4 regions of the Solibacillus sp. FSL W8-0474 genome follow, and region 1 is predicted to be linked to each of the others. Evidence: riboswitches for the same ligand, from Rfam matches in the RefSeq annotation. Region 1 holds a riboswitch; each other region holds the start of a gene.
The links. A riboswitch is a leader RNA that binds a small molecule or an ion and turns the genes downstream of it on or off. The one in region 1 is predicted to bind cobalamin.
Positions count from the first base shown of each region.

Region 2: linked by a shared signal. The riboswitch ahead of NYE67_RS08175 (glutaredoxin family protein) and the one ahead of metE (5-methyltetrahydropteroyltriglutamate--homocysteine S-methyltransferase) in region 1 are both predicted to bind cobalamin.
Region 3: linked by a shared signal. The riboswitch ahead of NYE67_RS02840 (ABC transporter substrate-binding protein) and the one ahead of metE (5-methyltetrahydropteroyltriglutamate--homocysteine S-methyltransferase) in region 1 are both predicted to bind cobalamin.
Region 4: linked by a shared signal. The riboswitch ahead of NYE67_RS06035 (hypothetical protein) and the one ahead of metE (5-methyltetrahydropteroyltriglutamate--homocysteine S-methyltransferase) in region 1 are both predicted to bind cobalamin.

Region 1 covers NZ_JBBOQJ010000001.1:1,404,048-1,409,737, forward strand. Annotated here, with positions in the region: gene metE (5-methyltetrahydropteroyltriglutamate--homocysteine S-methyltransferase) at 248-2,536, opposite strand; cobalamin riboswitch at 2,694-2,874, opposite strand; gene NYE67_RS06875 (helix-turn-helix transcriptional regulator) at 3,111-3,593, shown strand; gene NYE67_RS06880 (DUF2087 domain-containing protein) at 3,545-3,838, shown strand; gene NYE67_RS06885 (DUF6176 family protein) at 3,852-4,199, shown strand; gene NYE67_RS06890 (hypothetical protein) at 4,357-4,488, shown strand; gene NYE67_RS06895 (hypothetical protein) at 4,481-5,038, shown strand; gene NYE67_RS06900 (class I SAM-dependent methyltransferase) at 5,181-5,690, opposite strand, start outside.
Region 2 covers NZ_JBBOQJ010000001.1:1,664,431-1,670,120, forward strand. Annotated here, with positions in the region: gene nrdF (class 1b ribonucleoside-diphosphate reductase subunit beta) at 1-299, opposite strand, end outside; gene nrdE (class 1b ribonucleoside-diphosphate reductase subunit alpha) at 287-2,380, opposite strand; gene nrdI (class Ib ribonucleoside-diphosphate reductase assembly flavoprotein NrdI) at 2,383-2,745, opposite strand; gene NYE67_RS08175 (glutaredoxin family protein) at 2,742-2,966, opposite strand; cobalamin riboswitch at 3,112-3,297, opposite strand; gene NYE67_RS08180 (PadR family transcriptional regulator) at 3,898-4,209, shown strand; gene NYE67_RS08185 (DUF2812 domain-containing protein) at 4,211-4,753, shown strand; gene NYE67_RS08190 (hypothetical protein) at 4,758-4,991, shown strand; gene NYE67_RS08195 (membrane lipoprotein lipid attachment site-containing protein) at 5,024-5,566, shown strand; gene NYE67_RS08200 (alpha/beta hydrolase) at 5,668-5,690, shown strand, end outside.
Region 3 covers NZ_JBBOQJ010000001.1:547,363-553,052, forward strand. Annotated here, with positions in the region: gene argS (arginine--tRNA ligase) at 1-579, shown strand, start outside; gene NYE67_RS02835 (acyl-CoA dehydrogenase family protein) at 899-2,068, shown strand; cobalamin riboswitch at 2,170-2,361, shown strand; gene NYE67_RS02840 (ABC transporter substrate-binding protein) at 2,502-3,458, shown strand; gene NYE67_RS02845 (FecCD family ABC transporter permease) at 3,442-4,449, shown strand; gene NYE67_RS02850 (adenosylcobinamide amidohydrolase) at 4,449-5,690, shown strand, end outside.
Region 4 covers NZ_JBBOQJ010000001.1:1,242,289-1,247,978, reverse strand. Annotated here, with positions in the region: gene NYE67_RS06045 (bifunctional adenosylcobinamide kinase/adenosylcobinamide-phosphate guanylyltransferase) at 1-512, opposite strand, end outside; gene NYE67_RS06040 (ABC transporter substrate-binding protein) at 796-1,749, opposite strand; gene NYE67_RS06035 (hypothetical protein) at 1,736-2,296, opposite strand; cobalamin riboswitch at 2,456-2,637, opposite strand; gene NYE67_RS06030 (Fur family transcriptional regulator) at 2,690-3,100, opposite strand; gene NYE67_RS06025 (metal ABC transporter permease) at 3,097-3,963, opposite strand; gene NYE67_RS06020 (metal ABC transporter ATP-binding protein) at 3,980-4,726, opposite strand; gene NYE67_RS06015 (isopropylmalate synthase) at 4,837-5,070, shown strand; gene NYE67_RS06010 (leucine-rich repeat protein) at 5,195-5,690, opposite strand, start outside.

The sequences.
Region 1 (5,690 bases):
AAGACCTCAGTTTTAGATGTAAATAAAGGGAGGTTTTCCGGTTATATATAAAAAAAGCCACTTGTTTTCCTGTTGTGAAATGCAATAAGCGGAATTCCGCCTCTTATTTTGGCTGATTTTTAGATTAATTTCCAAATAAGCGGAATTTCTCCGTTTATTGATCCCATAGCTTATCGTCTGACCTACTTTTAACAACAGTAAACCACTAATACTTAAGCGTTTAGTGATTTACTGTATTTTTGTGAAATCAGACAGATAATACTTGAGTGCGTAGTAGCTTAGCGGCTTCTACCATATTTATTAATGAAGCAATCGTCTCGGACTCATGGCGTGTTTTTAAGCCACAGTCAGGGTTAATCCAAAATTGATCTTTTGGGATAACAGCGAGACTTTCTTCTAATATAGAACTAATCTCTGAGATGCTTGGAACACGGGGACTATGAATATCATAAACGCCTAAACCGATGCCAAGTTCATATGGATGTACTTTTAAAGAATCAATTAGCTCTCCATGGCTTCTGGAAGTTTCCAATGAAATAACATCTGCATCCAGAGCGCGGATAGGAGCTATAAAATCATTGAATTCGCAATAGCACATATGGGTATGAATCTGTGTATCTACCGCCACTTTTGATGTTGCCAGCTTAAACGAATCTACCGCCCATTGTAAATATTCATCCCAATTTTCCTTGCGTAAAGGTAGTCCTTCCCGAAGTGCCGGTTCATCAATTTGGATAATTTTAATTCCTGCATCTTCTAGTGCCTTAACTTCCTGCTGAATTGCCAAACCAAGCTGGTAGGCGACTTCTTTTCTTGGAATATCATCACGAACAAATGACCAGTTTAAAATAGTTATAGGTCCAGTGAGCATGCCTTTTACATATTTTGATGTAAGCTTCTGTGCCTCAACGACCTCTTTAACAGTCATTGGATGTGTCCATTCAACATCGCCGTATATGATTGGTGGTTTAACACAACGTGAACCGTATGAAACAACCCAAGCATTTTTCGTGAAGGCAAATCCAGTTAAATGTTCTCCAAAGTATTCCACCATATCTGTCCGTTCAAATTCACCATGTACTAGTACATCCAATCCGATTTCTTCTTGAATTTGAATCCAGCGTGCAGTTTCTTCCTTTACAAAGGCTGCGTATTGAGCGTTAGTTATTTCCTTCTTCCGCCATGCCGCCCGTGTTTTCTTTACTAGCTGAGACTGAGGAAAGCTGCCGATTGTTGTAGTAGGGTAGTCAGGTAAGTTTAATGATTTCTTTTGCAGTACTTGGCGCTCTTTAAATGGAACAGTACGTGTGAAATCTGTATCCTTAATTCCTTTAACTAAATTGTTAACTTGCTCATTTTTTCGTATGGGATGTGTCGCTAAAGATTCAATCGCTTTAATACTATTTGCGACGATACCTTCTTTAACCCACGTTCCATGCTGAATATAATTTGTTAAATGCGCAATTTCGCGGATTTTTTCGTCAGCAAAAGCAAGGGCATCATATAATTCAGACGGAAGATTTTGTTCTGAGTTTTTTGTAACAGGAACATGCTGTAGACTGCAGGAAGAGCTAACCCATAAATCTTCTACACCACTTAATTGCTTGACGGTACTTATTGTAGAAACAGCTTCAGCTAAATTAGCTGACCAAATATCCCGACCATTAATTATGCCGATGCTTAATGTTTTATTTTTAGGAAAACCATGTTGCAGAAGCGATTTCATATTTTCTGTTTTACCATGTACGAAATCTAAGCCAATACCTGCAACAGGTAGATTACTTAAGCGCTCAAATGAAGTTAGTGCCTCAAAATAAGTTTGTACTAGTATTTTTGCGTGTGGTACGTCTTCAGTTAATTGTTTATAAACTTCTTCGATTAATAAAATCTCATCTTCCTCGAGGTTTTTAGTGAAAGAAGGTTCTTCAATTTGAATCCAATCAGCACCTGCATCTACAAGCTGCTGGATTACCTGTGCATATAGCGGAATTAACTTTAAAAAGAAGGCGGCACGTGTTTTATCGTCATACCCTTTTGCTAAGTCAACGAAAGTATAAGGACCGATAATTGTTGGCTTACCTATAATGCCTAGCTCATTTTTAGCTTCTTCAAACTGTTGTAAGATGTAGTTATTTGTTAAGGATAATTCCTGATTTTCATATTCCGGAACAATGTAATGGTAGTTTGTATTAAACCATTTCGTCATTTCACTTGCTATTACTTCGTCAGTACCACGTGCCATTGCATAGTATGTAGTTAACGAAGAAGCATTTGGTAGCACATCATAGCGTTTAGGAATGATGTTAAACATCACTGCTAAATCCAGTACCCGATCGTATTTTGTGAAATCCCCGATAGTAATTAACTGTAGTCCTAAATCCTGTTGGCGTTTCAAGCGATTCAGGCGGATGGCTTTTAGCTGTTCTTCAAATACATCCTCATCAAGCTCTTTTTTCCAAAATTTCTCTAAAGTTTGTTTCCATTCTCGGGTAGCTCCAATATAAGGGTAACCGATAACATTACTAACAATATTCATTTGATAAGCCTCCTCATGTATTTACATAACCCAAATAAAAAAGCTGTTTCCAATGTGACTTGGAAACAGCTTAGGACTTATCTATGCATAGTAAAATAAACGTCTATAATTGACGCTTTATTCGCACAGAACACCACCTATTTCCACGTAGGTATCGGGTGTGTACTAGAAAAAGGCAGGTCTCCTGACTTAACATCAACGCGCCTCTTACCTTCCCGTTAAATAACAGTGGCTTTTTAAGAGTTGCTCCGTAATACAGTTGCGGGACAGTGTTGGATTTGCACCAACTTCCCTTTTAAACGCACAACAATGTGCGTACCTTTTCTTACACGTTATGTAATTGTACAAACTATAGCATAAAAGGAACCATAATTGTATACCTCGATCGCTAAAAATATAGAATTTTCAGTAAAAAAGGTAAAAAGAAAGACGTAAGACAGCTTTTTAACAACTTTTAAAGTTATATATAGGATGGATAGGATATAGATTGAAGGAATTTTTACTGATAAACGAAAAATAAATTTGTTTACAAAATAACGGACATATATTATAAATGTTTATAGAGGTGATTGTTTTGGAAATTCAAAATATTTCGGTAAATACATTAGTGAATGGTTATGAAATTCAAGAAGACCATTACGAATGCTTATTTTGCGGGGCAAGCTTTGGGCTTCATGAAGTCTTTCCACATGAGGGACGGTTTTTTACAGCAGAAGGTATGATGAAGCTGCATATCAGACAAATACATAAATCGTCGTTTCAGGCATTGCTGTCACTTGATAAAAAGGTAACAGGTTTATCGGATGTACAAATTGAAATGCTACAGTACTTTTTTGAAGGCAAGTCAGATCAGGAAATAGTCGAAAAAAGCAGTTTAACAAGTGTATCAACAGTTCGTCAGCATCGTTTCAAATTACGTGAAAAGGAAAAGCAGGCGAAAATTTTTATTGCATTAATGCAGCTCATGAAAAACCCGGAGCACTATGAATTCATAAGGGGGCAAAACAAGTGGACGAACGCTATAGTATTGAAGAACAAGAACGCGAGAAAGTACTAACAACATATTTCAAAAATGGACTAGACGGTGGCATTGAAACAATTCCAAGTAAGAAAAAGAAAAAGCTTATCATATTACAGCATATTTTAAAGCGTTTTGAAGAGGGGAAGCATTATCATGAAAAGGAAGTGAATGAAATCTTAAAAACAGTCAATGCAGATTTTGTATCGCTTCGTCGCCATTTAATCGAATATGGTTTTATGGAACGGAGTAATGACGGTTCGGAATATTGGCTGAAACAATAGGGGGTTTTAAATCATGAATGTGGAATTAACTCGCTATCGGGTAAGACCCGGTAAATCCTCTAATGTGGAGGAATGGCTAAACTTTTTGAATGAACATATGGATGATGTACTTGTAACGCTGGAAGGTGAAAAAATGTATGTGGAAACTATTTTTCATGAAGTACTGAATGGCGAAGAATATTTATATTGGTATTCGGTTCGTGGAGAAAGTGGTGTGGATGTGGATGATTCCGATCACTGGATAGATAAAAGACATCTTGAGTATTGGGATGAATGCATTGATGAAAGTTTTGGTTCTGTAGATTTAAATACAAAAGTTGTGATGATTCCGGAAAAAGTACGTGCTAGTATGGATTTTTAAAGAAAGAAATCATTTATTGTATAAAACCATAGTGATCGCAGTAGGATGAAACCGTCCTGCTGTTTTTTGTGCTTTGTATGGTATTATTTCCAAATAAACAGGAATGTGAAAACTTTTCTAAATCGAGCCTCGTTAACAGTTTGAGGGAGGAATGAGCATGTCGCGTAAATTACAGTTGGAACATTTGATGCAATACTATAGCGAAAAATTATTACGGATTGCGTATTATTACACAAAAAATGCACAATCCGCAGGAGATTCAAAACCGAAAGAAAAAGAATATGCGTAAATTTGTCTTCATTCCTACCGTAATTGTTGTCTCGGCAATGCTGTTATTTTTATTATCTCAACTAGCACCGAATTTACAAAGTGTCACACCGCTAAGCTCTCAATACAAAGTTCCCACAACAGTGCTAGATGATGAATTAATCCTACAGGTAAGTCCAGTATTAGAAAACGATATATTAATGAACAATGAAAGAATAACACCTGAACAGGAATTTAAAAAGGATTATAAAGTTTTGTTATATACTTATTACGGAAAAAAGTTGACTGGTGAAAAAGTGCATTTCGAATTATCACAGCATTGGGCAGATTTTTTCCATGTGAATTTTGGGGAAAATGTTTATGCAACGGGAAGTGGCTCTACCCAAAATAATGATTTAGAAGATTTTATCCATGATGAATTCCGAGTCATATTTAATGCAAAAAACATAAGTGAAGCCGATTTGAGAGCAGCGCTTGATGAAGCTTATTTATATGTTATATATGAAAATTTAGCGGGTGATGTTGTTGAAGAGAAGATTTACTTAGGCGATTATTTAGAGTATATCGAATAAAACGTGAGGCTATAGTTTCGAAACATTTAGTACATTATTCACTCTGAAACACTTTTATAATTTCCAGATAAATATAAGTAAGACCGTACCTCTTATGAAATGGTACGGTCTTTTTTTTATTAGCGTGATTATAACAGGATATTTATTTTGAACAAGTATAGACTCGATAACTAAAAGTTTCCTGATATTTGGTGATAATGTCCAAATGTTTTCTCATGACGTCGTAAAGCGCGGGGTCAATTTCATTGGAGTAATGAAAATCGGGTTCGGATTCAATTGTAGTATGATGCTTTATTTGAATATTTTCAAAGCCAGTCTGTTTTAATAAATCCGCCCAGTCCGTTTCCATAAGTAGGGAATCAAGACCATAAAACTGCATGATTTCTTGTTCTTGGGCATCGTCAAGTCGTTCGTTCAACGTTGGTTCTACAGCAATGAACCGTCCACCACTTTTCAATATGCGGTAAATCTCACTTACTGCTTTTTGTTTATTAACAAATGAAAGGACAGATTCAGAAATAATAAAATTAAAATGATCATTTGGTAAAGGGATATCTTCAATAGAGCCTTCCAATATTTCTACTGGCAAATTATTAATCTTCATTCTATGTCTGGCCTTTGCAACCATTGTCGGATTAAAATCAAGCGCTGT
Region 2 (5,690 bases), 260 kb from region 1:
GCGTGAATCGCTTCAAACGATCCGAAAACTGTTAATACCGCTTTTTCCTGAAAATCAGGTGTATACTTAGCGATTTCATTCATCCCGATGTTCGTTTGTACCGTATCAAGCAATGTCAGTCCGCCGAACACTTTTTTGTACGTATCCTGGTGCTCGAATTCCTTCCATTGTTTCACGTCTTTACTGACCGCGATCTCCTCCGGAAACCAGATTTGCTTCCATTGCTGATCCCAGAAAATACGAGCGAGTTCACTCGTTGGGGTATTCCAGTTGACCGCTTTATACGTTAAATTTGACATGCGACACACTCCTCAATTGTAAGTAAACGTTGGCGTACGTAATAAACGGTTTTAATGCCACGCGTCCACGCATAAATGTAGGCTTTTGCTAATTGTTCTGTGTTCCACTGATCCGTTACGTAAAGCGTCATGGAAATTCCTTGATCAACATGCTTTTGCGCGGCTGCGTAAAGGTCGATCAGTTCATACGGATTTACATCATAGGCTTCGGTATAAAGTTCCTCATTGTCATTTGTTAAAAATGGCATCGGATAAATTGTACGGCTGTCTGCATAGTCACGTACTTCCACACGTTCCGTAACAGGGGAGATGGAAGCCGTACAGCTGCGAATGTAGGAGATACTGCCTGTCGGAGCGATCGCCAATCTGTATGAGTGGAATAAACCATGCTCCAATACGTCAGACTTTAACTGCTGCCACATATTTTGAGTAATAATCGGTGTAGCCCCAAGTGCTTTAATCACTTCAGGTGTAAGTTCTTTTTCTTCTTTGTTTAGATAGCTTTCAAAGTAAACACCGCTCGCATAATCACTTTCTTCAAATCGGTAAAATGTTTCGTTCTTTTCCTTGGCAATTTCCATCGATGCTTTTAACGAATAATAGTTCAATGCTTCCATAAACGCATCGATAAATTCGATGGACTCTTTGGAACCATAACGGATTCCGCTTTGTACGAGGTGTCCATGCAAGTTCATAACACCTAATCCGACAGAGTGCATTACTTTGTTCGCTTTAGATACAGAAGGAACGTTGATGATATCCGTCATAGTTGAAACATTCGTCAAAAGACGCATTGCTGTATCGACAAGCTGTCCGAAGTCCTGAACTTTCGTTGCTTCGTGAATGTCGATCGAGCCTAAGTTACAAGAGACATCGAGGCCATATTCATTCACCTGGTTTTGGTCAGTAATGACACTTGTTTGCTGGTACTGAAGAATTTCGGTACAAAGATTAGACATCTTCACCCGCCCGATTTCCTTTAACGGATGAGCGTTATTAACATTATCATCAAATATCTCGAACGGATAACCCGATTCAAATTGCGCTTTTTTGATTTCCGTATATAATTTACGTGCATTTAATCGTTTCAGTTTACGGATGTTCGGATTATCTAATAGCTCGTAGTACATTTCCGTAATCGAAATTTCCGACATGCGTTTTCCGTATTCTTTATAAATGTCATAAGAACTGAACAAGACGATATCTTTATCCCGACGCATCAGTTCAAAGAAAATATCCGGGAGAATAATCCCTGTTGAAAGTGTGGCAAGACGGATTTTGTCGTCTGCATTTGGTTTTTTTGAAGAGATGAACGCCTCAATATCTCCGTGGAAAACATTTAAGTAGACGACTCCGGAACCATTTCGTTGTCCAAGTTGATTTGAATAACTAAACGAGTTTTCCAGCAATTTCGCAACAGGCATAACCCCGCTCGCACGGTTTAATATCCCTTTAATTGGATCACCTAACGGACGCAGATCAGTCAAGTTTACCCCGACACCACCACCCAAGCGGGAAAGCTCCAGGCAATAACCGATGTTCTCCGCAATCGAATTCATCGTGTCGTCCATCGTCAGCTTAAAGCATGAGACAAGCTCACCACGCGCCTTTTTCCCGCTGTTAAGAGCAGTTGGTGTTGCCGGCTGATAGGCAGTCATGACTGCTTCAATGGCCTTTTCCGCCAATGCTTCATCACCCTGTGCTAAATAAAGCGCAATAATAACGATTCGGTCTTCATATTTTTCAAGAATTTCTTTCCCGTCTCGGCTTTTCATCGCATAGCTATCGTAAAACTTCGAAGCACTCATAAATGAGGGGAAGCGGAATTTGTACGAATATGCTTTTTTGTACATCCGTTTAATAAAATCCATTGAGTACATTTCAAGAAATTCCTTTTCATAATAGCCTTCATCAACTAAGTAGCGTACTTTTTCCTCAATATCGATAAAGTAGCGTAAGCGGACATTCACGTCTTCAAGGAAATAGCGGCGTGTTGCTTCTTTATCTTTTGCTAAATCCAGTTCACCGGTAGCGCGGTAACGATTTAATATGTCATTGTTTAATTTTAAATATTGTTTCATCATTAAACCTCTTTCCAAATGGAATAATAGTAATTTTTAATGGTTTCGTAATTGGATGTGGTCCCACGTAATTCTAGTTTTTCGATTAACGGAATGCCGTACCTTGCAGCTAATGAATCACCTGCCCGGCCGAAAAAAGCATGACCGAAATTACGGTTCCCGCTTACGATAATTCCTTTGCATTGATTGTAGTTCGCAGTCATGAACTGATCGACGATAGGGGGGACAGAGCCTAATCCATCCGTATATGTAAATAGCAGATACGGCGCATCGATTTTATCCACATCGGCTATATCCTTCGCAGGTAAGTCGAGTTTTTTCACGATGTATCGTACATTGCCAGTTCGTGAAGCATAAATGATCATGCAGTTATTTCAGAAATTCGGTTAATAATGGAAGTTGGCTCTGCAATAAATTCTCCGTTGATTTCGAATAAAGGGACAGATAGAAAGCCTGCATCGAGTACTTTTTGCTTTGCCGTTGCGTCCTGGTCAATATTAATAACCTCGACTTGTAAGTTCGCAGCATCAAGTTCGGATTTTACCCATAGGCATTTTGGACAGATTGTTTTCGTATAAAGTTTCATTAATAGAATCCCTCGCTATATTGATATTTATTGTGCTGTACATTTTAAAGAAAATATAAAAAAGGCTATCCCGGGAAAAAAGGATAGCCTGAAATGGAAACGTAAATGGAAAAATTGCGCCTCCATTTCTATTCCCCGAAGAAATGTACGTAGTTTTAACACGGCAGGTCTCCTGGCTTTGCGTCATCCATCAGACGTACCTTCCCATGCACGTGGCACAGTGGCAATTTTAGTCTTCAGTCAGCATTTACAGTTGCGGGGACAGCGTTGGATTTGCACCAAACTTCCCTTTTAAACTACATTTAGTAGTACCGTGATAAAAAAACACAATATATGGTTGTGAATTGAGTATAAGCCGTTCCAAAGTAAAAGTAAAGGAAAGAAATAAACGTTTAACAGCTAATGGCACTTTTTAGAGAGAAAGATAGCAAATAACATCTAATCCAAGTAAAAAGGTGATCGTGAAGTGAATCATCATAATATGGGGGAGATTTTCTAGTGAAATTTCACTTTAATGATTGGTGAGCTACGGCAAGACAGCGCTAAATTGACGTACTACATTTTTTATCACTTTTGGACCCTAAAATAACGGAAGATTTTACCGTTATTCAAAGGATGTAGCTCATTTTAGGTTGAAATAAAGGAATGTTTTACCGTTATTTCAAATAAAACCCTGAAATTTTATGTTTTTTAGGTCAATATCGGAACTTCCTTCCCTTATTTTGACTAGTTTTTATATAATTTTATAAATAACGGAAATTCATTCCGCTATTTATCTCATTCCGCATCTCTCTCCCCACATCTAACTCATAGCAATAACCCTATTATTAGTAAAATTCCCAGTAAATACTACTTTGTATCTTGACACTCGATATATATACATTTTAAAATTTGTGTATCGATATATCGACAGTCAATATATGGAGGGCCTATGATTCCTTTATCAGAACCAACGTATTTAATTTTATTAGCATTAATAAAAGAACCGACGCACGGCTATGGCATTATTAAAACAATTTCAGAGGTAAGCGAAGGGCAGTATGAAATTGCACCTGGAACGCTTTATGGTGTGTTAAAAAATATTGAAAAACAAAAGTTAATTGAAGTCGTTGGTGTGGATTTAGACAACCGAAAGAAAAAGATTTATGCCATTACAGATGCAGGAAAAGAAGCGCTAAGCGATGAACAACGACGTTATGAAAAGCTATTATCATTTACATACAAATTAAGTGGTGAGGGATAAGATGGCAATTACACGAACATTGAATAAAAGATTTAATTCATTTGAAGCTGAAGAACAATGGTTAAACGAGCTCGCCCAAAGCGGTTGGCGCCTTGTAGATTACGATAAAAAAGAAATCGGTGAAAACTATTATGTATTTCAAGTTGATTTAGATGCTGTAAAAATGCGATACAAAATTGATTTCAGAAGTTTAAAAGATAAAGAAGAGTTTGATGATTATAAGGAGCTTTTCCATGAAGCTGGCTGGGAGCTAATTGCAAAAAATCATTATTATATGAAACATATTTTCATCTCAAATGAGGGAAAGGATATTTATTCAGATCAATTATCACTCATTGACCGTGAACGAAGACGTCGTAATATAATGTCTTTTTATGTAATTGGATTTACTGCTGCAGTAATTGGCGCATATATTGCAACATTTTATTTTGATTACGATTGGTTAAATGCTCTTATTATTATGGGGATACCAGTAGTTATATGGTATAGCTATGGTTTATACAAATTTCATAAAAAAGTACGTCAATTACAACATGGGAGGTAATGAGATGAAACATTTGAAAACACTCGATAATATATTCTTTGTCATGTCACTATTTGGAATTATCCCATTAATTTTAGCTGCATTTGATATTTATCGCCAGCAAGTTCAAGATTATAAAATTGTGTTTTTATTCTCGTTATATATCGGAGTAATTGGTTCCTTTATTTTAAAAAAGTACAAAACAAAAAAATATGAGCAACTCATGAGAAAAGGTGTACCAGAATCTACGAATGAGTAAATATAGTAAGCATAGATAGAAAGGAGCTTGTTATGAAAAAGATACTACCATTCCTATTCACCATGTTCGTCTTAACTGGGTGTAGTGAGCAAAATGAAATGGAGGGCCAAGGAGTCATCGATACAGAAGCACCACTAGTTGAACGAGTGGAGGCGGAAATGAAAAAGAACACAAACAAGCTTGAAAATATTTTCCAAGGTCAGTTTGATGATCGTGAAATCGCTTTTGCTACATATTATGAGAATTTAGAAGAGGATGTTTATCCACAAACGGATTATACATTATCAGAGGAAAAACAAGAAGAGTTGTTGAATTATATAAAATCGATTGAAGTGAAGCTTTATAAAGAAGATTTTTATCAAAAAGATGAAGATTATGATTTTTGGATTATTCGTCCCCAATATTTTTATTTAGACGGTCCTGCAGTCGCAGTAGGTTTGGATCATAAAATATTAAGTGTAAGTGGGGAGGGTCTTATGCCAAACGCTTATAAAGTGGTCAATCAGGAGGATGAAGTATTTGAAAAGTTGGTCGAGCTATTTCATAGTTCCGAAAGACAGGAGCGGAATTATTAAAGTAAGCTGGAGCGTTGATTGATGGTAAGTTGCGATTATAATCTACAAATTCTTTACATACGCTATATGGCACAATTTACTGAGTAAATGGAGGTCTGTGGATGCGAAGTTGGCAAAGTGTGTT
Region 3 (5,690 bases), 860 kb from region 1:
TTGGAAGTCGAAGTAATTCAAATGGTTCAGCTATACAAGAACGGTGAGAAATTCAAAATGAGTAAGCGTACAGGTAATGCCGTTACAATGCGTGAGTTAGTGGAAGAAGTAGGTCTGGATGCAGTACGTTATTTCTTTGTAAAAACTGCAGGGGATTCACATATGGACTTCGATCTAGACTTAGCAGTATCACAATCAAATGAAAACCCAGTATATTATGCACAGTATGCGCATGCACGTATTTCATCAATTTTACGTGCAGCAAGCGAGCAAGGTTTTGAGGCATCATTGGAAAACCTGAACTTACTAGTAGCAGAAAAAGAAGAAGATGTTCTGAAAAAGGTTGGCGCATTCCCACAAATCGTGGCAGATGCAGCGAAACACCGCACACCGCACCGTATCGCAAACTATATCCAAGACTTAGCAGCAGCATTCCACAGCTTCTACAATGCAGAAAAAGTATTAAATCAAGACAATAAAGAGCTAACTCAAGCTCGTTTAGCGTTAATTACAGCAGTAAAAACAACATTGGCAAATGCGTTGAAATTAATCGGCGTAAGTGCACCTGAGAAAATGTAATCCAAAATTTCACGACACTCTATTTTCTATTAACGGAAAATAGGGTGTTTTTTTTCGAAATGCGATGTTTCTACTTTTTAACTGAGCCTTTCTACCTTTTGTTGTAAAGGTTCTCCTTTTGGATCGTAACGTTCTACATTAGCGTGAATATTTTCTCCCGCCACCGTTCCACTTTAAATTGGAAATTACCCCCTTATTTATTAAGTGAATGAATCCCTACAAAGAAACTAGGGATATCTATTGACTTGTAAATTTCTGAAACGTACTATTAATTTGAAGAAATAACTACGTAAGACAACAGACGAGGGTGGTGCTTTTCATGAGCAAGGAATTATTTATTGAAACGGACGAGCAGCGACAATGGTTGGAAAAGCTCGAAACAATTTCAGAGAGTATAAAACAATTGGCTCAACAAACAGATGAGCAAGCGACATTTCCATTTGAAAATTTCCAAAAGCTACGCAAAATTGGCTATACAAAAATAACGTTGCCAAAGGAATACGGAGGAGATGGCTTCACCGTATATGATGCGCTTTTACTACATGAAACATTGGCAAGCTATTGCGGAAGTACGGGGTTGGCAGTTTCGTGGACAATTCAAAATGTAGGCGAGATTTTTGAAAACCGTTACTGGAATCCTCAAAAGCTTGATTGGTTTGGTGGAGAAATTGCAAATGGTGCGACAGTAAATCGTGCAGTAAGTGAGTTTGCGATGGGAAGTCCAGTGCGTGGTGGGCGTCCGGCGACTTCCGCAAAACGTGATGGCGAACATTATATAATTAACGGGCGTAAAAACTATACGAGCGGTGCACCGGATCTCGATTATTTTTTAGTATCTGCATGGATTGAAGATGAGGATCAGTTAGGGTTTTTCCTTGTTCCGAAAACAGCTGAAGGAGTATCGGTCGAAAACACGTGGGATGTGGCATCAATGCGCGGTACGGGAAGCGATGATTTAGTGCTCGTCAATGTACGCATTGATCAGACGAACTTAGTGGAAATCCCAAACTATACAACAGGCTTTAAGTTGAACGGCTGGTTACTGCTTATCCCGGCGACTTATTTAGGGATTGCACAGGCAGCACGTGATTATGCGGTTGATTTTGCGAATAGCCATTCACCAAATAGTATTCAAGGGACCATTGCACAATTGCCGAATGTTCAAACGCTCATCGGAGAAATGGATTTAGCATTAACAAAAGCTCGTTTTACTATTTATGGAGTAGCAAGACTGTATAATGACCCGACGAAGAAGGCGACCTTAGTTAACGAAATCAATATTGCTAAACATGTTGTGACAAATACAGCGATTGAAGTCGTTGATAAAGCGATGCGTTTAGTTGGCGCAAAGAGCCTTCAACGTTCCAACCCACTTCAACGCTATTACCGTGATGTACGTGCAGGCTTACACAATCCACCAATGGATGACATTACAATTAAGCGTTTAGCAGAGACAGCAATTGAAAAGAATTTAAAAACAAAAGAATGAACTGTTATTTAATACGCAGAAACTGAATTATAAACAAATTATCTGAAACTTTGGTAATTTTGCATACAATTAATGAAATATCCGCTATAATAATATTATTAATTAAATATTACTATAAAGGTTCTTACTATATCTAATTAAAGTAAGAAGTAAAAGGGAAATCGGTTCAAATCCGATGCGGTCCCGCCACTGTAATTGCTAGTTTTGAGCTATATGCCACTGAAATTTTCGGGAAGGCAGCTCATAAACGTTAATGCATAAGCCAGGAGACCTGCCTTTATAATGCCCGATTAATGCCTACGCGGATAGGATGTGGTAAATGAATTTTTTATTTGAATTTATTTGCTTTCATAAAGCTTCCTAGTTTGTAGGAGGCTTTTTATTTTTGTTTAAAATTACAGGTTAGAACAATTTTAGGAGGAATTAATTACATATGAAAACTTGGCAACGACTTTCTTCAACAGGAATTATCTCCATTATGCTCCTTGCAGGGTGTGGGGTTGAAGAAACAGCAGTAGAAAAAGATACAGCTCAACAATCGATAGAAACTGTTGAGGAACAAGCACAGTTCCCTATAACGGTAACGGATGCTTTAAACAAAGAAGTGACAGTGGAAAAAGCTCCTGAACGCATTATTTCCCTTATTCCATCCAATACAGAAATATTATTTGGCTTAGGCTTAAATGAACAAATTATTGGGGTATCTGACAATGATAATTACCCGGAAGAAGTTCAGACAAAAGAAAAAGTTGGTGGGATGGAATTTAACTTGGAACAATTGATTGCATTGCAGCCAGATCTAGTAGTAGCCCATGAATCAGGTCTTTATAGCTTTAACGAAGAAGGGATTGCGCAACTTGAATCAGTTGGCATTCCTGTATTTGTAGTGAAAAATACTACAACATTTGAAGAAACATATACGACTATTGAACAAATTGGGCAATTAACAGGGAAAACCGCTGAGGCAACAGAGATGATTGCATCCATTCAAAAAGGAATTCAAGATATTGAAGTTAAAGTGGCTGATTTAGAAGAAAAATCTGTGTTTATCGTAGTGGGCACAGAGCCGGACTTATATGCAGCAGGACAAGAAACATTTATCAATGAAATGCTAGAAGTGTTAAATGTAGAAAATGCAGTACAAGAGCTTGGATGGCCGATGTATAGCTCTGAGCAATTTGTTGAAAGTAATCCGGACGAAGTTATTGTAACGTATGAAAACGACTATGATAGCATCGTAAATAACTCTGCCTATACCGAAATGGATGCAATTAAAAATGGCAATGTTCATGTCGTAGATGGGGATACGACGAGTCGCCAAGGTCCACGTATTGTAGAAGGTATTGAATCACTAGGTGAGGCAATTTATCCAGATGTATTTAAAGAATAGAAAATATATATATGCTTATGTTATTTCAATTGCATTGCTTCTTTGCAGCATGTGGATCGGAGTATCATTTGGAACGGTTAATATCCCCATTTCGACATTATGGGATAAAATGACAGATCCGATAGCGTACAGTATACTGTGGAAAATTCGGATGCCACGCGTAATTTTAGCCGCAATCGTTGGTGCATCACTGGCGATTGCAGGGGCGGCTTTCCAGGGGCTATTAAAAAACCCATTGGCCGATCCTTATACGCTAGGGATTTCATCAGGAGCATCAGTCGGAGCCGTTATGACAATTTTCTTAGGCATCTCGATTCCGTTTCTTGGTGCATTTACATTACCTGTATTCAGCATGGCAGGTGCCGCATGTACAATGGTCATTGTATTATCTTTTGCTCGACTTGTGGATCGTTCTATGAAAATGGAAACGTTAATCTTAACAGGAATTATATTCAGCTCGTTTTTAGGTTCATGTATCTCATTAATGGTTGCTTTAACGGGGGAAGAGCTTAGAGCGATTATTGGTTGGCTGCTTGGCAGTGTATCGATGCGCGGCTGGTCATATGTAAATATGATTTTGCCATTCATGATTATCGGTACGAGTATGATATGGTTCAATCGCCGTGAGCTGAATGCAATGATATACGGAGAGGAACGTGCTCAATACTTAGGGGTAAATGTGAAGCGCAGTAAATATATGATTTTAGCAGGTGGCTCAATCTTAACAGGGTCGGCTGTAGCTGCATCCGGTACGATTGGTTTTGTCGGATTAGTTGTCCCGCACATGATTCGTCTATTAGTTGGAGCCGATCATCGACATTTACTGACATTATCCTTTTTAAATGGTGCAAGTCTACTCGTCATTTGCGATTTAGTATCACGGACCATCATCTCACCTGTAGAACTCCCAATTGGCGTAATTACTTCGTTTATTGGTGCACCGGTATTTGCCTATATTTTCTTTAAGCAACGTAGAAAGGTTGTTGCCTAGTGTTAAAAGTGAACGAATTGTCAGGTGGTTATGACGGAAAACAGATTGTGAAAAATATGACGTTTCACGTGGAAAAAGGTAAAATCCTCGGGATTCTTGGTCCAAACGGTAGTGGAAAATCGACATTATTAAAAATGATCAGTGGCGTTTTAAAACCTACTCAGGGGGAAATCCTGATTGATGATCGCCCGATTAATAGCTACGATATTAAACAGTTGGCAAAAAAGATGGCTGTTCTTCCTCAATTAAACGCGAGTGTATTTACGAACAGTGTATATGACGCAGTTTCATTGGGCAGATATCCACATCAAAGTGGCTTTTTTTCCACATGGTCAAAGGAAGATGAAAACCTTGTAAACCGTGCAATGGAAAGCACCGGGGTTTCGCATTACAGAAATCGACATCTGGAGTTTCTTTCCGGCGGTGAGCAACAGCGTGTGTTTATTGCACAGGCACTAGCTCAGGATTCGGAGTTGCTTCTTTTGGATGAGCCGACAAATCATTTGGACATTGCCCACCAGAAGCAAATTTTAGATATGATTCGAATGCAAGTCGAACTTAATGGATTAACGGTTGTATCAATTTTTCATGATATTAATTTGGCGTCACTATATTGTGATGAACTGCTTTTAATTGAAAATGGGGAAATACGTGCTTTTGGGGAGCCACATGAAGTCATCATGCAAGATCAAATTGCTGATGTCTACCAGGCGCGTGTGGTAACTTATCCACATCCTGAACTGCCAAAGCCACAAATAACAATGATGCCAACGAATGAATTAGAACAAAAACAGTCGATTATAAATAAAAATAATTTCAAAATAACAGATGAATATGTTAAGTACATTTCTCCATCCCCATTAAAAGTTATTTCTTCGGCAGTACATAATGCGGGAATAGGCTGGTATGATACATTTTTAAACCGGGCGATTGCTCCGGAATATGATATATACAATGTAAAAGAAGAAACAGAGCAATTTTTACAACATAATCACTTTTCACCAACAAATACGGTCGTTATGTTAACAGCTGTGAAAACGAAGTGTGCTGCCATTCAGCATTTTTCAAAAGATGAAGTTGAAATTAGTGTTATGGTAACAGCAGGGGTAGGAAATGGTGTTGATGTCACAAAAGCTTATTTACGCGAGGACGAGCCACATATCGGGACTATTAATACATGGGTCTTCATTAATGGTAAACTAACGGATGAAGCATTTATCCAAGCTATGATTACGGCAACT
Region 4 (5,690 bases), 160 kb from region 1:
ACTTCATATGCTTCATCGCTATGTTGGACAATCCACTGATGAAGTTCTCCCAAAAATTTACGATATAAATTTACCTCTTTATAACGAGAAGGCAATTCGTCTAACACTTCATTTGATACAACTATTATTGTAGCACCTTGCTGATGCCAAGCTAGCAATTGCTTTTGCAGCGATTCAATACAATTATTGATATATTCGCTATTTTTGCATTCCGCTTCATAGTTGAAAAGTACATTTGAAAGCCAGGTTGTCACACATTCAAAAAGCACGACTGCATCTTTTGAAAGCTGTTGAATTGTTAAAGGAATCTGTACTTGCATTTCCACCGTGTTCCAATTAGCTTTTTGGTTTTGACGGTCCCGTTGATGGCGGACAATCCGTTTTTTCATTTCATCATCAAATGATACTCCCGTAGCAACATAGTAAAGTAACTTATTTTCGCCTAACTGCCTCGCATATTTCTCTGCAAAAGCACTTTTCCCGCTGCGTACACCACCTGTTATAAAAATCAATCGTATGCCTCCTTTCCAGTTCAAAAAGAGCCTGAGACAAAACGAAAAATATCCATTTTTTTAAAGGAAAAATGGATATTTTTCTGCTTCTGCCAAAATTGATTTCCGTTCCGGGGACGCTTTCCGGGGGCACGGCCTGAGCCTGTAGTCTCAGGCGTCGTGCTGTTCCCCCAGGAGTCGCCCCTTCACTTCAATCAATTCATAAAGTATCAGTTTCTTAATAAGGACATTTCCCTTATACAAACAAATTTCTACTTATGTCCCAGCCCCTTCTATTCTATAACTATTTAAACAGTTCCGGATATACTGATTGTGCCATAATTTCAACGGCTTCACCAATACGCGGTCCAGGACGTGACATGATATCTCCGTCCACTAAGTAAACTGCCTGCTCCTTGACTGCTTGTATTTTATCCCAGCTTGTACGTCCTAAAATTTCTTCGACCGCATTTTCCATATAAGTTGCAGGTGAAATAATAATTTCAGGATTACGAGTAATAATATCCTCTTCTGTCACACTAATCCAGCTTGTCTGATCAGCATAGATATTTTCGATGTTTGCATAATCCATTATTTCTTGCTGAAAAGTACCGTTGCCAGTTGTCCAAAGATCCGGAGCTGGCGACACTTCATAATACACTTTTTTCTTCGTATCGATTGTTGCTGTTTTTTCTTGTACTGTCTTAATTTGCGCTTTAATATCGGCTACAACTTCTTCACCTTTTTCTTCGATACCCATTACTTCTGACAACTGAATAATATCTGAATAAACATCATCGAATGTCGTGGCAGAAGCAATAACAAATACTTTCATACCCGCATCTTCCAGTTGAGCAATTTGTGCTTCCTCCCCAATTGTATATGCAACAACTACATCCGGATCCAATTCCAAAATTCGTTCTGCATTAATGACGGTAGACGTTGAAACGCGTTCAATTTTTTGTGCTGCTTCCGGATATGTATCAAACTCCGTTGCACCGATAATTTGTTCACCTACCCCTAGTTCAAACAAAATTTCTGTATTGCTTGGCTGTAGTGAAATAATCGTTTCTGGGACTTCATCAAATGTTACCTCGACACCACGGTCATCAACAACTGTATAAGGAGCGCTATCATTTTTGGTTGTAGCTTGCTCCTCATTATTAACGTCCTTATCTGTTTTTTCCTCATCTGATCCACATGCTGCTAGTAATAAAGTTGCTGCTAAAGCAAAGACCCATTTGTTATTCAATTTCATTTGTTGTAACTCCTTTTTTCTTTTTTGTTGGATAAGATTTTGAGATAAATGGAATCTCTTCTTGATGATGCTGTTGATTCATATAGACCGCCATGACAAAAAATACATTGGCAAGCAGCCCGAGAAAATCAAACAGAATTTCATCCACTTCTCTTTCTTCGCTTACTTTATGTAATGCTCTGTAAGACTTTTTCGCCTCACTGCGGCAAATATGCAGTCTTGCTGCACTTTCGATTCCTTGTGGCAGGACAAATTGCTGAATTGTTTCTCCGACTTCACTTACATAAAAATCGTATCGATCACTTAACCATTGTAAATCTTCAGTTGTAATGGCTAATTTACCACGGACCGAACCATTGGCATGATAGGCTAGCGGCTGAATCTTTTTTAAATCTTCAAGCACAATCTGACCTAATACATCATCGACTAATGTTGGAAATACTGCGCCAATTCGCGTTGTTAAAGAATCCGTCCGAATCTCATAGTCAACACAGCTTGATTTTTCCCGCATAAACGGATAGCAGGAATAACGAATATCCTTTTTCATAAAATTCTCCTCACTTCAAGTAGTACCTCCTCGCAATTATTGAGTGAACGAAAAAAAGCCACCCATAAGAAAATGGATGGCTTCAAAAATCAATAAAAGGGTGCAAAACGCTCATACGATCAGTGATTGCCGTACATTCTCTTTAATTCCGAAGAGGGATGTTACGATAAGAAAAAGATTGGTCTCCTGGCTCTGCGTTTCACTTTACTCACAAGTACCTTCCCGCTATATTAGCAGTGGTATTACACTTATTTTCATCAACGCTTACAGTTACGGATATAGCTTCGGATTTACACCGAATTCCCATTTATGCATCATGCATCTTTTTCCTGCAAATCTATTCAATTTGTCTTTATCACTTTAGCATATAAAAAATTTTATGCAAACTACATTTTATAAACACTCAGGACATTTGCCGTAAATCTCAAATTTATGCGCTTCTACAGCATACCCTGGCAACTTTTCGCCAAGCATTTCCATTGGACAGACGGATAGCTCTTTTACTTTACCGCAATCACGGCAAATAAAATGATGGTGATGGTGGTCTGACTCACAATGCATGCGGAAATTGCGCTCGCCATTTAATTCTGTTTCTTCCAAAATATCAAGCTCGACAAAAGTCGCTAAGTTGCGATAGATCGTATCGAAGCTCATCCCTGGGAAATCCTTTTTCAATACTGACAGCAAATCACGGGCAGTCAAATATTTATCAGTAGCTGCAAACATATCCAAAATCAATTCTCGTTTATCGGTCTTTTTATAGCCGTTGTCCTTTAATATTTCCCACGCGCGCGTTGCATTCACAGTACTTCTTCCCCTTTCGATTTAATCGATACTTTTAGTACAATTTTTTTGATAAATATAACTAACAATAAAATAATGATCGATGTGACAACAATTGTTCCACCAGGTGCTAAGTTTAAGTAAAATGCAGAAATCAATCCAATAATTACAGCCAGCTCTCCAAATACAATGGCCAAAATAATGGCTTCTTTAAATCCACGGGCCAACCGCATCGCAGCAGCTACCGGTAAAGTCATTAAGCTTGAGACAAGTAGAATCCCTACGATACGCATACTTGCGGCAATGACTAATGCGACGACAACCATAAACAGCAGATGAATCCACTTTGCAGGTAATCCACTCGCTTTAGCATATTCTTCGTCAAACGATAAGACAAAGAGCTCTTTAAAAAACAGAACTAAAAATAATACGACAACGACCGCAATCGCCATCACTACATACAAATCCTGGCGCGAAACAGCGGAAACAGAGCCGAATAAATAGCTCATCAAATCCGTATTAAAGCCGCTTGCCAACGAAATAAATATCGCGCTAATTCCGATACCACCTGACATAATAATCGGAATCGCTAGTTCTTCATAATGTTTATACAGTCGACGTAAACGCTCAATCAATATCGAGCCACTTACAGATGCTACAATTCCTAGATAAATAGGGTTTAGCAATGCCAGTCCTGCAAATGACTGACTTAAGTAAAGACTTCCGGCAATACCGGCAAGTGTTACATGCGATAAAGCATCTGCTATTAACGACAATCGACGAACAACGATGAACACCCCAAGAAGCGGTGCAATCACGCCAATAATCAATCCCGAGAAAAAGGCATTTTGTAAAAATTCATAGTTTAAAATTGCTTCTATCATAACGGCGGTCTACTCCTTAATGAATCTTTCGAACAGAGTGACCGTTCCAGCTAGCGATCTGTTCTTCCGAAATTGTATCAAAATCATTTTTATATCCGTGGAAATGGATCGATTGATTTAGGCATGCTACATGACTGACACGATCCGAAACCGTATCAACATCATGCGTAACTAAAATCATCGTCATATTGTGATGCTTATTCAAGTGTGCAAGCATATCATAGAATGCCTGCACATTTTCGCGATCAATTCCTACTGTAGGTTCATCTAAAATAAGGAGCTTAGGGTCTGACACTAAAGCACGTGCGATAAATACGCGCTGCTGTTGGCCCCCGGAAAGCTGCCCAATATTACGCTTTAGATATTTTTCCATACCGACATCCTTTAAAGCACCCTTTACTAAAATGTCAGCATCTTTTGGATAGCGTTTAAATAAACCAACCTTTTGTACCAAACCGCTTTTTACAACTTCTTCAACGGTTGCAGGGAAGCCGGAATTAAAGGCATTGGACTTTTGCGACACATAACCAATCCACTCACGGTGCTTAAAGTGATTGGCTTGTTCGCCAAATAATTTAATTTCTCCAGACATTGGCTTCAATAAACCTAAAATTAATTTTAAAAGTGTCGATTTTCCAGAGCCATTTTGCCCCATTAGCGCCAAAAAGTCGCCCTCATGAACACGTAAAGAAATATTTTTCAATGCTTGTGTGTATTCATATTGAAATGAAACATCCTTCAATTCAATTAGTATTTTTTTCATATCGTTCGCTTCTTTCTAATTCAAAATCATTACGATTTACATCATGTTAGTATAATAGACTTTTTGGTTCATGTAAAGGAAATAAACTTGAAAGGATGATGACTATTCAAATGTTACAATGGTTTGAAAATCTTAAGGGAATGAATGACAGCCAGCTGCAGGGTTTTGCAAAACAGCAAGGGCTTGATTTGACGATCGAAGAAGTACAGAAGCTGCAGAAAGTCTTGAAGCATGCAAACATTAGCTGGGCAATTACCGGGATTCCAAAAGAAGTTCAAAAGAAAATCCACAAAGTGCTTGGGGATAAACGTTATAAAAAATTAATGAAATTAGTCGGTTTGTAATTTAGAGGAATTTATAATCAATTTTCTATTGCCGCTTTTGCTATTGCAAGGCGGCGTTGATTATTTTATTTTTTAAAGCAAAAATCAGCCGTAATACGACTGATTTCTTTTTATATCTAATTGTTTATTTTTCCATTACTTTCAAAGCCTTATCTAGCATCCCAACAAATTGACCGCGTGTAACAGCGCCGTTCGGATTAAATTGGCCGTTACTTCCCCCCACAATATTAAGATCTGCAAGTGCAGCAATATAGTCATACGCCCAGTAGGTACGTGGAACGTCAGGGAATGTTTTTTGCCCACCTGGCGTAAAGTTTGATGCAAGCACCAAAATTTTTGCCATTTGACCGCGTGTCAGTGTATCATTTGGTCGAAATAAACCATCTGCACCGTGAATAACCCCCGCCTGTTGCAGCTTGGAAATGGCCGCATAGTTTGGATGATTCGCAGTTACATCTTTAAAATCCACTGGTGCTGATTTTGATTTTAATTCATACACCTTCTCTAAAATACTTGCCACATGCTTACGTTGCATCGGGTCATTTGGGCGGAATGTACCGTCGGGATATCCGGAAATAATTCCTTTTGCTACAAAATCGGCAATTGTATCCTTCGCCCAG